2 regions of the Streptomyces sp. NPDC002265 genome follow, and region 1 is predicted to be linked to the other one. Evidence: riboswitches for the same ligand, from Rfam matches in the RefSeq annotation. Region 1 holds a riboswitch; the other holds the start of a gene.

Region 1 (6,196 bases):
CGCTGCCCGAGGACAAGATGCGGCACACCCTGTGGTCCAAGGGCAAGCTCCTCGTCAACATGAACACGAACCAGCCGCTGCGCGCTTCGGACGTGGCCGTCGGTTCGCTCACCTTCGTCAAGCCCGAGGGCCTGGAGGAGACCGACGAGGAGTTCCAGAACGAGATCGCCAAGGCGGCCGTGATGATCGTCCGGCTCCAGCCCGACGACATCAAGGACAAGCAAGAGCTCGAGTGGTCGCACGACGGCATCGTCGCGTACTCGAAGATCTGCACCCACGTCGGTTGCCCGATCTCCCTGTACGAGCAGCAGACGCACCACGTGCTCTGCCCCTGCCACCAGTCCACCTTCGACCTGTCCGACGGCGCCCGGGTGATCTTCGGTCCCGCCGGTCACGCCCTGCCGCAGCTGCGCATCGGCGTGAACCCCGAGGGCTACCTCGAGGCGCTCGGCGACTTCGCAGAGCCCGTCGGCCCTGCCTTCTGGGAGCGCGGATGAGCACTACGACCACCACCGAGTCCCGCTCCCGCGGGAAGGCGCCGGCCGGCGAGCGGATCGCCGACTGGGCCGACGGCCGGCTGGGGATCTACTCCCTGGCCAAGGCCAACATGCGCAAGATCTTTCCCGACCACTGGTCGTTCATGCTGGGTGAGGTCTGCCTCTACAGCTTCCTGATCATCATCCTCACGGGTGTGTATCTGACGCTGTTCTTCCACCCCTCGATGAACGAGGTGGTGTACCACGGCAGCTACGTCCCGCTCCAGGGACAGCTGATGTCCGAGGCGTTCAGCTCGACCCTGCACATCTCCTTCGAGGTGCGCGGTGGTCTGCTCATCCGGCAGATCCACCACTGGGCGGCGCTGATCTTCCTCGCCGGCATGTTCGTGCACATGATGCGCGTGTTCTTCACCGGCGCGTTCCGCAAGCCGCGTGAGATCAACTGGCTGTTCGGCTTCCTGCTGTTCGTCCTGGGCATGTTCACCGGCTTCACCGGTTACTCGCTCCCGGACGACCTGCTCTCCGGCACCGGTGTCCGCTTCACCGAGGGCGCGATCCTGTCCATGCCGATCGTCGGCACGTACATCTCGTTCTTCCTCTTCGGCGGGGAGTTCCCGGGCCACGACTTCGTGGCGCGGTTCTACTCGATCCACATCCTGCTGCTGCCGGGCATCATGCTCGGCCTGGTCGTGGGCCACCTGATCCTGGTCTTCTACCACAAGCACACGCAGTTCGCGGGCCCCGGCAAGAGCAACAAGAACGTCGTCGGCATGCCGCTGCTGCCGGTCTACATGGCCAAGGCCGGAGGCTTCTTCTTCCTGGTCTTCGGTGCCATCGCGGCCATCGCGGCGATCGCGCAGATCAACCCGATCTGGGCCATCGGCCCCTACCGTCCGGACCAGGTGTCGACCGGCGCCCAGCCCGACTGGTACATGGGCTTCGCCGAGGGTCTGATCCGCTACATGCCGGGCTGGGAGATCAACCTCTGGGGCCACACGCTGGTCCTGGGCGTGTTCATCCCGCTGGTCCTGTTCGGTGTCGTCCTCGCCGCGCTGGCGCTCTACCCCTTCATCGAGGCGTGGATCACCGGCGACAAGCGCGAGCACCACATCCTGGACCGCCCGCGCAACGCCCCGACGCGTACGGCCCTGGGCAGCGCCTGGGTCACGATGTACATGATCACGCTGGTCGGCGGTGGCAACGACCTGTGGGCCACCCACTTCCACCTGTCGATCAACTCGATCACCTGGTTCGTCCGGATCTTCTTCTTCGTCGGACCGGTCATCGCGTACATCGCCACCAAGCGGATCTGCCTCGGCCTGCAGCGCCGGGACCGGGACAAGGTGCTGCACGGTCGCGAGACCGGCACCATCAAGCGCCTGCCGCACGGTGAGTTCGTCGAGATCCACGAGCCGCTCAGCCAGGAGCAGCTGCACACCCTCACCGCGCACGAGCAGTACCAGCCGCTCGACCTCGGCCCGGCGGTCGACGAGAACGGCGTCGAGCGCAAGCTGAAGGGCTCGCAGAAGCTGCGCGCCAAGATCAGCAAGGCCTACTTCGACGAGGACGGCCAGATCGAGAAGCCGACTGCCGACGAGTACAAGGAGATCACGAGCGGCCACGGCCACCACTGATCGCTGCGCTCGCCACGCGCACACAAGGACCCCGTCCGGTCTTCGGACGGGGTCCTTCGCCGTGTCCGGCGCTGGATAGGCTGTAGTGGAGTCTGTACGTGTCTACGAACCAGGAGCGGCTGATGAGCGCTGTGACCCCCGCTGGAGGCGACACCGCGGCGGGCCGTTCCTGGCCCGCGGTACTGAACGGTCTGCTGGAGGGCCGCGACCAGAGCGCCGAGAGCACCGCCTGGGCGATGGACCGGATCATGCGCGGCGAGGCCACCGACGCGCAGATCGCCGGGTTCGCGGTGGCACTGCGGGCCAAGGGCGAGACCGTCCAGGAGATCACGGGTCTGGTCCAGGCGATGTACGCGCACGCCAACGTGATCCAGGTGCCGGGCGACACCGTCGACATCGTGGGCACCGGCGGCGACGGCGCGAAGACGGTGAACATCTCCACGATGTCCTCGATCGTCATCGCGGGCACCGGTGCCAAGGTCGTCAAGCACGGCAACCGCGCCGCCTCGTCGGCGTCGGGCGCCTCGGACGTCCTGGAGAAGCTCGGGGTCAACCTCGAACTGACCCCGCAGCGGGTGGCGGAGGTCGCCGAGGAGGCCGGGATCACCTTCTGCTTCGCGGTGAAGTTCCACCCGGCACTGCGCCATGTGGCGGCCGCCCGTGGCCAGTTGGGCATCCGGACGGTGTTCAACTTCCTGGGTCCGCTGACCAACCCGGCGAAGGTGCGCGCCCAGGCGGTCGGCGTCGCCGATCCGCGGGTGGCGCCGATCATCGCGGGTGTCTTCGCCGAGCGCGGCAACTCCTCGCTGGTGTTCCGCGGCGACGACGGCCTGGACGAGCTGACCACGACCGCCACCTCCCGGGTGTGGGTCGTGCGCGACGGCAAGGTGACCGAGGAGGCCTTCGACCCGCGGGACGTCGGTATCGAACCGGTGCCGGTGGAGGCGTTGCGCGGCGCCGACGCCTCGTACAACGCCGATGTGGCCCGGCGGCTGCTGAACGGCGAGAGCGGCCCGGTGCGGGACGCCGTGCTGCTGAACTCCGCGGCGGCGCTGGTGGCGCTGCGGCCCGGCTCCGGGAGCCTGGCCGAGCAGCTGCGGGCCGGCATGGACAGGGCGGCGGAGTCGATCGACTCCGGCGCGGCCCGGCGGACGCTGGAGCGCTGGGTGGCCGTCAGCAACGCCTGATCCGCCCCGACCGGCCGCGGGCCACGCGAGGCGCAGTCCACGATCCGGACTGCGCCTTGCGCTTGCGTGGCCGTGTGGCAGGATCTGAACCAGGTCATGAGTGACAGTCATGAGGCCCCGGCCGACTGTCCGGCAACCCTCCGTCCGTGGCGGGGTGCCCCGGGTGAGGACCAGGTCGTAGGCAGCGAGGTCTACGGCAAGCGCGGACCCCTCGACGGCTCGTGAACGAGCCCAGCACCAGGGGTCCTGGTCATCGAGGGAGCCCCCTGTGAGCAAGCGAATGCGTTAGGGCGTGTCTGCCCCTTCCCGCCTGCCCCGCGACGCCATCACGCACTCTCGCCGCAGCGGGCGCAGTCCCACGTACATCCAGTACGAGGGACCACGCCCGGCACGCCGAGAGCACGCACCTGACGCCGCGAGGCCCGCCCTCCGGGCGGACGACGGGAAGGGGCGGCCAAGCCCTAGGGCGCCGAGCCCCGCCTCCGCACACCCCTTTTCATTTCTCCGCGCTCGAGCTCAGGTGCTCGCGTGGTGATTCCGCCTTGCCGCTCACGGGAGTTCCCCATGTCCGTCTCCACCGCTGCCCCCGCCCAGACCGTTTGTTCCCCGCTGGCCGTTCTGGGACGTGATGTCACCGTTCCGCTCGTCACGGGCGGCGAAGTCACCTATGCCGCGCTCGACTACGCGGCCAGCGCCCCCGCCCTCCAGCGCGTCTGGGACGACGTGGCGGCGTACGCCCCGTACTACGGCAGCGTCCACCGCGGCGCCGGCTACCTCTCGCAGCTGTCCACGGACCTCTTCGAGAGCGCCCGCCGCACGGTCGCGGAGTTCCTCGACTGCCGCGACGGCGACCAGGTCGTCTTCACCCGGTCCACCACCGACTCCCTCAACCTGCTGGCGGCCGCGCTCCCGGCCGGCTGCGAGGTCTTCGTGTTCGAGACCGAGCACCACGCCTCGCTGCTGCCCTGGAAGGACGCCCGGGTCACCTACCTCGACGCCCCGCGCACCCCGCACCAGGCGGTGCAGAGCCTGGAGCGCGCCCTGGCAGACCGCGACCCGTACGGCCCGGCGCTGGTCTGCGTCACCGGCGCCTCGAACGTCACGGGCGAGCTGTGGCCGGTGCGCGAGCTGGCGGCGGCGGCCCACGCGCACGGCGCCCGGATCGTCCTGGACGCCGCCCAGCTGGCCCCGCACCACCCGGTCTCGGTCCGCGACCTCGACGTCGACTGGGTCGCCTTCTCCGGCCACAAGCTGTACGCGCCGTTCGGCTCCGGCGTCCTGGCCGGCCGCGCGGACTGGCTGCGCGAGGCCGAGCCGTACCTCGCCGGCGGCGGCGCGAGCCGGCGGGTGACCCGGCGCGCGGACGGGGGAGTGGACGTGGAGTGGCACGACAGCGCCGCCCGCCACGAGGCCGGCTCGCCGAACGTGATCGGCGCCTACTCCATCGCTTCCGCCTGCAAGGCCCTCACCGAGGCGGGCTTCGACACGCTCGTCGCCCGTGAGCGGCACCTGATCGACACCGTCCGGGCGGGCCTCGCCGAGGTGCCCGAGGTGCGGATCCTGTCCCTCTTCGGCGACGACGCCCCGCGGGTCGGGGTGATCTCCTTCGTGGTGGAGGGCTGGAACAGCTCCCACTTCGCGGCCGCCCTCTCCGCCGAGTACGGCATCGGCGTGCGCGACGGCCTCTTCTGCGCCCACCCGCTGGTGCGCACCCTGCTGGGCAGTGACCCGGGCAGCCAGGGCGAGTGCGGCGCGCCCGAGGCCGCGCCGGGCGAGAAGTCCCTCAACGCCATCCGGGTGAGCTTCGGCGCGGGAACGCCGGACGAGCACGTGGAGCGGTTCGTGACCGCGGTGCGGGAACTGGTCAGGGACGGCGCGAAGTGGCAGTACCGGACCGAGGACGGCCGCTGCGTGCCCGCGGTCTGACCGGGTCCGTGCGCGGTGCCGTCCTGGCCGACCGCGCGGTTCCCCGCGCCCCCGAGGCCACCTGCCCGCAGGCGGGCCCAAGGGCGCGGGGAACCGCGCGCTCGGCCGCCGCCGGTCCGCGGGGAGGGACTCAGCTGTCGAGGCCGATCGCGAACGCCGCCTCCAGGTCGTGCTGGGAGTAAGTGCGGAACGCGACGTGCGTGTCCGTGCCCTCGACGCCGGGGATCTTGCTGATCCGGCCCGGGATGACCTCCGCCAGGTCCTCGTGCCGGGCCACCCGCACCATCGCGATCAGGTCGTAGGTGCCGGTGACGGAGAAGACCTCGCTGACGGAGTCCAGCGCGGCGATCGATTCCGCGATCTCGGGGATCCGGTCCACGCTGGTCTTGATAAGGACGATCGCGGTGATCACGGTTGGTTCTCTCTCTCGGCCGGGGGCCTCACTCTATGACGTGATCCCGAACCCACCAAGGCCGTGACGGCCCGCCGTGCCGGTCAGCCGCCGTCGCCCGTGGCGGGCCTGATCCGCCGGGCCGGGCCGCGGCTGCGGCCGAACCGCAGCCACGCGTACCCGAAGCCCGCGCCGAAGCCCAGCAGGTGGGCCAGATAGGCCACGCCCGGGCCCTGGCTGGCGCGGCCCGCCGCCACCCACTGCACGGCCGCCCAGAAGGGCAGCACGACCCATGCCGGGAAGCGCAGCGGCAGGAAGAACAGGAACGGCAGCAGGCTGGTCACCCGGGCCCTGGGGAACAGGTAAAGGAACGCGCCGAGGACCGCGGAGATCGCTCCGGAGGCGCCGACCAGGGACTGCTCGGAGCCCGCGTTGGCGGCCGCGTAGCCGAGCAGTGCCAGGTAGCCGCAGCCGACGTAGAAGAGGGTGAACTCCACGCGGCCCATCCGTTCCTCGGTCATCGCCCCGAAGACGTGGAGGAAGAGCATGTTGCCGAGGAGG
Region 2 (6,196 bases), on a different contig from region 1:
CTGCGCGCCCCCCTCGCCGAACTCGCCGCCCGCCACGGCCTGATCGTGGAGCCCGGCCGCATGGTCCTGGAACTGCGGCCGCCGGGCATGGACAAGGGCGTCGCCCTCACGGAGTACGTGCGCGAGATCGGCGCCGAGTCCGTCCTCTACGCCGGCGACGACCTCGGCGACCTCCCCGCCTTCGCCGCCGTCGACAAACTCCGCTCCGAGGGCGTCCCCGGCCTCCTGGTGTGCAGCGGCAGCGACGAGGTGGCCGCCCTGCGGGAACGCTCCGACCTGGTGGTCGACGGCCCCGAGGGGGTCGTGGACCTGCTGCACGCCCTGTCCGCCCACCTCGGCTGACGGCTTCGGCCGCCCGGCGGCGGGCCGGGCGGCCGTGAGGGCCGTCAGCCGCGCAGGGCGGTCAACTGCTCCAGGAACCACTGGGCCGGCGGCAGCGCGGTCGCCGCGGCGGCCAGCCGCTTCGTGCGCTCCGCCCGCTCGGACACCGGCATCACCAGCGCCTCGTGCAGCGCCCGCGCCGTCCCCGTCACGTCGTACGGATTGACGGTGATCGCGTCCTCGCCCAGCTCCTCGTACGCCCCCGCCTCCCGTGACAGCACCAGCGCGCACCCCTCGTCGGAGACGACCGGCACCTCCTTGGCGACCAGGTTCATGCCGTCCCGGATCGGGTTCACCAGGGCCACGTCGGCCAGCCGGTACGCGGCCAGCGAGCGCGCGAAGTCGTCCTTCACGTGCAGCACGACCGGCGTCCAGCCGGGTGTCCCGTACCCGGCGTTGATCTCGTCCGCGAGCCGTTGCACCTCGGCGGTGTACTCGCGGTAGACGGCGAGGTCCTGCCGGGAGGGGTAGGCGAAGGCGACGTGCACGACCCGCTCCCGCCACTCGGGGTGGTCGTCGAGCAGCTGCCGGTACGCCAGCAGACCGCGCACGATGTTCTTCGACAGCTCGGTCCGGTCCACCCGCACGACCGTCCTGCGGCCCTCGCCGATCTCCGCCCGCAGCGCCGCCATCCGCTCGCCGACGTCGGCCCGGTGGGCGCGCTCGCGCAGGAAGTCGGCGTCGGCGCCGAGGCCGTGCACACCGATCACCGTGGTGCGCTGCGCGCCGCCGCCGGGCGGTGCGTGTTCGACCGTCCCGGGCCCCTCGCCCTCCGGCCGGGCCGCACGGATCAGCTCGCGGTCCACCTCGCCCGCGCAGTCCAGGAAGGCGCCCGCCCACCGCCGGGTGAGGAAGCCCAGCCGGTCCGCGCCGAGCATGCCCCGCACGATCTGTTCCCGGATGTCGTCCGGCAGCATCCGGAAGTAGTCCGGCGGCGCCCACGGGGTGTGCGAGAAATGGCCGATACGCAGGTCGGGGCGGAGTTCGCGGAGCATGCCCGGCACCAGCGTCAGGTGGTAGTCCTGGACGACCGCCGTCGCCCCGTAGACCGCCTCCTCGGCGAGGGCCTCGGCGAAGGCGCGGTTGTACCGCTCGTACGCCACCCACCGGCGCCGGAACTCCGCGTCGAAGACCGGCTCCAGCGGGGTCTGGTAGAGCATGTGGTGGACGAACCAGAGCACCGAGTTGGCGATGCCGTTGTAGGCGTCGGCGTGCACGTCGGCCGGGATGTCCAGCATCCGCACGCCCGGCTCGCCCGCGCCGCGCCGCACCGCCTCGCGGTCGCCGTCGGACAGGGCGGAGCACACCCACAGCGCCCCGGCGTCGGGCCCGATGGCCGACAGGCCCGAGACCAGCCCGCCGCCGCCCCTGCGGGCGTGCAGCGAGCCGTCCTCGCCCACCTCGTACGAAACCGGGCCGCGGTTGGACGCGACCAGCACCTCAGCAACGTGCGTGGAAGCCATACGCCTCAACCTAGCCCGGCCCGGAAACGCTCAAACGTGCGGAAGGACCACAGCAGTCCGGAAACATTTGTATACGACCCCTTCGGGAACGTCACCTCGTGCACCCGTCAGGCCACCTTGCGTGACCTGTACTCGGCGATCTCGGCCATCGGCGGCCGCTCCTCCGTGTCCACGGAGTACGTGCGCGGCTCGAAGCCGTTCCGGCCCCGCTCGAACTGGGTGAGAGAGGGCCGGATCAGGTGGCCGCGGGCCATCCGCAGCTGCGCGGTGCGGTAGATGGCGGCAGCCATCCGGCCCAGTGCCTGTCCGTCCTGGTGGCGGTGCTTGCGCACCCCGACGTCCACCTGGGCGAGCGCGTCGAGGCCCACCAGGTGCAGCGAGTCGACCAGCATGCCCAGCTCCACCCCGTACCCGACCGGGAACGGCAGCTGTTCCAGCAGGGAGCGGCGGGCCGCGTACTCGCCGCCGAGCGGCTGCACGAACCCGGCCAGCTGCGGCCAGTGCATGTTCAGCAGCGGACGGGCCATCAGCTCGGTGACCCGCCCGCCCTGGCCGGCCGCCCCGCCCAGCGGGCGGTCGTACATGGCCTTGACCAGGTCGACGTCCGGATCGGTGAGCAGCGGGCCCACGATGCCGGAGACGAAGTCGGAGGAGAACTCCCTGAGGTCGGCGTCGATGAAGCAGACGATGTCCCCGCCGGTGACCAGGAGGGACCGCCACAGCACCTCGCCCTTGCCGGGCACGGCCGGGATCCGGGGCAGGATGGCGTCGCGGTGGACGACCCGGGCGCCCGCGGCCGCGGCCACCGCCGAGGTGCGGTCGGTGGAACCCGAGTCGACGACGACGATCTCGTCGACGAGCGGGACCTGCTGCATCAGGTCGTGCCGGATCACGGAGACGATGTCACCGACCGTCTCCTCCTCGTTGAGTGCGGGCAGGACGACGGAGACCGACTGGCCCCGGGCGCGTTTCGCGGCGAGGATCTTGTGGAGCGGGCGGTCGCTGACGGACCAGGAGCGTGTGCTCAGCCAGCGCTCGACTTCTTCCAGCACAGCGGCGGCTCCTTCTGCGTTCTGCGTGCTCGCGGCGGGCGGGGATGCCGGCCGCGACAGCGGCTGACGGGCACGGGCATCTCGCGGTTCGGACGACTCTCTCAACTGTCGGGGCCTTCGGTTACAGTCTTGAACAACGCGGATGACCATCGCATGTCCAGGGTGGCCGACCGCTGAAAACTTCATACCGCTCATCCAGAGGGGCAGAGGGATACGGCCCGATGAAGCCCCGGCAACCCTCCAGTCGGTTTCTCGTTCACGCGAGGCTCCCGGCTCGGGAAGGTGCCAAATCCGTCTCACGGCGAAGTGCGTCGTGAGGAAGATGAGGAGAAAGGGCCTCGCCTCCATGGCTGCGCAGACTGCTGTAAGCACCACGAACCCCGTCGATCTGGGCTCCGCCGCGGCGCTCTCCTGCCGCGAGTGCGGACACCGCGTGCCGCTCGGCCCGGTCTTCGCCTGCGAGGAGTGTTTCGGCCCGCTCGAGATCGCCTACGACTTCTCGCGGTACGAGACCGAGGAGCTGCGCAAGCGGATCGAAGCGGGACCCGCGAACATCTGGCGCTACGCGCCGCTGCTGCCCGTCCCCACGGACGTGGCGGACAAGCCCAACCTCAACCCCGGCTGGACCCAGCTCGTCAAGGCCGACAACCTGGCCCGCGAGCTCGGTGTCACGGGCGGGCTGTACGTGAAGGACGACTCCGGCAACCCGACGCACTCCTTCAAGGACCGGGTCGTCGCCCAGGCCCTGGAGGCCGCGCGCGCCTTCGGCTTCACCACCCTGTCCTGCTCCTCCACCGGCAACCTGGCCGGCGCCGTCGGCGCCGCCGCCGCCCGTGCCGGTCTGCGCTCCTGCGTGTTCATCCCGCACGACCTGGAGCAGGGCAAGATCGTCATGGCCGCGGTCTACGGCGGTGAACTCGTCGGCATCGAGGGCAACTACGACGACGTGAACCGTTTCTGCTCCGAGCTGATCGGCGATCCGGCGGGCGACGGCTGGGGCTTCGTCAACGTCAACCTGCGGCCGTACTACGCGGAGGGTTCCAAGACCCTGGCGTACGAGATCTGCGAGCAGCTCGGCTGGCGGCTGCCCGACCAGCTGGTCGTCCCGATCGCCTCCGGCTCCCAGCTCACCAAGATCGACAAGGGGCTCCAGGAGCTCATCAAGCTCGGGCTGGTCGAGGACCGGCCGTACAAGATCTTCGGCGCCCAGGCGGAGGGCTGCTCGCCGGTGTCGGTGGCCTACAAGGCCGGCCACGACGTCGTACGGCCCCAGAAGCCGGACACCATCGCCAAGTCCCTCGCCATCGGCAACCCGGCCGACGGGCCGTACGTCCTCGACATCGCGCGCCGCACGGGCGGTGCCGTGGAGGACGTGACGGACGAGCAGATCGTGGACGCGATCAAGCTGCTGGCGCGGACCGAGGGGATCTTCGCCGAGACGGCGGGCGGGGTGACGGTGGGCGTGACCCGCAAGCTCATCGAGAACGGCCTGCTCGACCCGGCCCTGACGACCGTCGTGCTGAACACCGGTGACGGCCTGAAGACCCTCGACGCGGTGGCCGGCACCGGTCTGACCGCGACCATCCGCCCGAACCTGGACTCCTTCCGAGAGGCTGGCCTCGCATCATGAGCGTCAACGTCCGCATCCCCACCATCCTGCGCACCTACACCGGCGGCGCCGCCGAGGTGAGCGCCGAGGGCGCGACCCTCGCCGAGGTCATCTCCGACCTGGAGAAGAACCACACCGGCATCGCCGCCCGCGTCCTGGACGACCAGGGCAAGCTGCGCCGGTTCGTCAACGTCTACGTGAACGACGACGACGTCCGCTTCGAGCAGGGGCTCCAGACGGCGACCCCGGACGGCGCCGGCGTCTCCATCATTCCGGCGGTCGCCGGAGGCTGATCATTACCTTCGGTAACCTCGGTTACCGAGTGTTCATCGAATTGCCCCCTCCGCGAGAGAAGCGGAGGGGGCAATTCTGTGTGATTGAGCGCGGTAGAGTTGGGGAAGCAGCTCCCGATTCCGGGGTTTGCGACCTTCACGACCTGCCGCACGGGCGACGAGAAGTAGCCAAAGTGGGCAGGTGTTTTGCGCCTTTCGCTCCCAATGCCCGGCCCAAGTTGCCCTGAAACAAGGCGAATTGCTGGTGTTCGGGGAGCTCGTCGTGCCCGGATTTCTCGTCCGATTGACCTGTTGCAGACGGCAGTTGGACAGATACATTCAGCCGCGGTCGACGCGTTCCGGCGCACGCCCCCGTCCCATGGGGGGTGAGGTCTGACCCGGATCCGCGAAGTGCGGATCTGTGCAAGGGCCAGTAATAGGGGAGTTAGGCATGGCTCAGGGCACCGTCAAGTGGTTCAACGCGGAGAAGGGGTACGGCTTCATCGCGGTCGACGGTGGTGCGGACGTGTTCGTCCACTACAGCGCGATCCAGATGGACGGGTACCGCACCCTGGAAGAGGGCCAGCGGGTCGATTTCGAGATCTCGCAGGGTCAGAAGGGGCCGCAGGCGGACATGGTCCGGCTGGCGGCCGGCTGAAGCACGCGCCGACTTATTGCAGCGACGTTCTTCTGTTCTTCGCCGAAGGGCTCGCATCCCGTGGGGTGCGAGCCCTTCGGCCTGTCCGGGTGCCGTCGCTCGCGACCTGCGGATCAGCCGAGGGCGCTTGCACTCGGCAGGGGCGAGTGCTAATCATTGCGTTAGCACTCTGAAGGTGAGAGTGACAACGAAGGACCGGGTCGGTGAGGCCCGCAGGCCGGGTGGGGCAAGGAACCACGAGGCGTGCGAGCCGTCCGTCGCGGGCGCCAGCGCGGTCCGGAGCAATCCACCCCAGTCCGGGAGGACCACTTCACATGGCCAAGATCATCGCGTTCGACGAGGAGGCACGGCGCGGCCTCGAGCGCGGCATGAACCAGCTCGCGGACGCCGTGAAGGTGACGCTCGGCCCCAAGGGCCGCAACGTCGTCCTCGAGAAGAAGTGGGGCGCCCCCACGATCACCAACGATGGTGTCTCCATCGCCAAGGAGATCGAGCTCGAGGACCCGTACGAGAAGATCGGCGCCGAGCTGGTCAAGGAAGTCGCCAAGAAGACGGACGACGTCGCCGGTGACGGTACGACCACCGCGACCGTCCTCGCCCAGGCGCTCGTCCGCGAGGGTCTGCGCAACGTGGCCGCGGGTGCCAACCCGATGGCCCTCAAGCGCGGCATCGAGAAGGCCGTCGAGGCCGTCTCGGGCGCCCTGCTCGAGCAGGCGAAGGATGTCGAGACCAAGGAGCAGATCGCTTCCACGGCCTCCATC

The links. A riboswitch is a leader RNA that binds a small molecule or an ion and turns the genes downstream of it on or off. The one in region 1 is predicted to bind S-adenosylmethionine.
Region 2: it holds a riboswitch for S-adenosylmethionine, as region 1 does, so the genes downstream of both, thrC (threonine synthase) here and ABT085_RS00595 (aminotransferase class V-fold PLP-dependent enzyme) in region 1, are expected to answer to the same signal.

The regions. Positions count from the first base shown of each region.
Region 1 covers NZ_JBEOWS010000002.1:36,581-42,776, forward strand. The annotation lists gene qcrA (cytochrome bc1 complex Rieske iron-sulfur subunit) at 1-497, shown strand, start outside; gene qcrB (cytochrome bc1 complex cytochrome b subunit) at 494-2,131, shown strand; gene trpD (anthranilate phosphoribosyltransferase) at 2,254-3,318, shown strand; SAM riboswitch class IV at 3,411-3,527, shown strand; gene ABT085_RS00595 (aminotransferase class V-fold PLP-dependent enzyme) at 3,883-5,244, shown strand; gene ABT085_RS00600 (Lrp/AsnC family transcriptional regulator) at 5,375-5,656, opposite strand; gene ABT085_RS00605 (rhomboid family intramembrane serine protease) at 5,740-6,196, opposite strand, start outside.
Region 2 covers NZ_JBEOWS010000154.1:5,091-11,286, reverse strand. The annotation lists gene otsB (trehalose-phosphatase) at 1-342, shown strand, start outside; gene ABT085_RS25135 (alpha,alpha-trehalose-phosphate synthase (UDP-forming)) at 387-1,844, opposite strand; gene ABT085_RS25130 (glucosyl-3-phosphoglycerate synthase) at 1,952-2,896, opposite strand; SAM riboswitch class I at 3,085-3,225, shown strand; gene thrC (threonine synthase) at 3,243-4,526, shown strand; gene ABT085_RS25120 (MoaD/ThiS family protein) at 4,523-4,798, shown strand; gene ABT085_RS25115 (cold-shock protein) at 5,229-5,435, shown strand; gene groL (chaperonin GroEL) at 5,750-6,196, shown strand, end outside.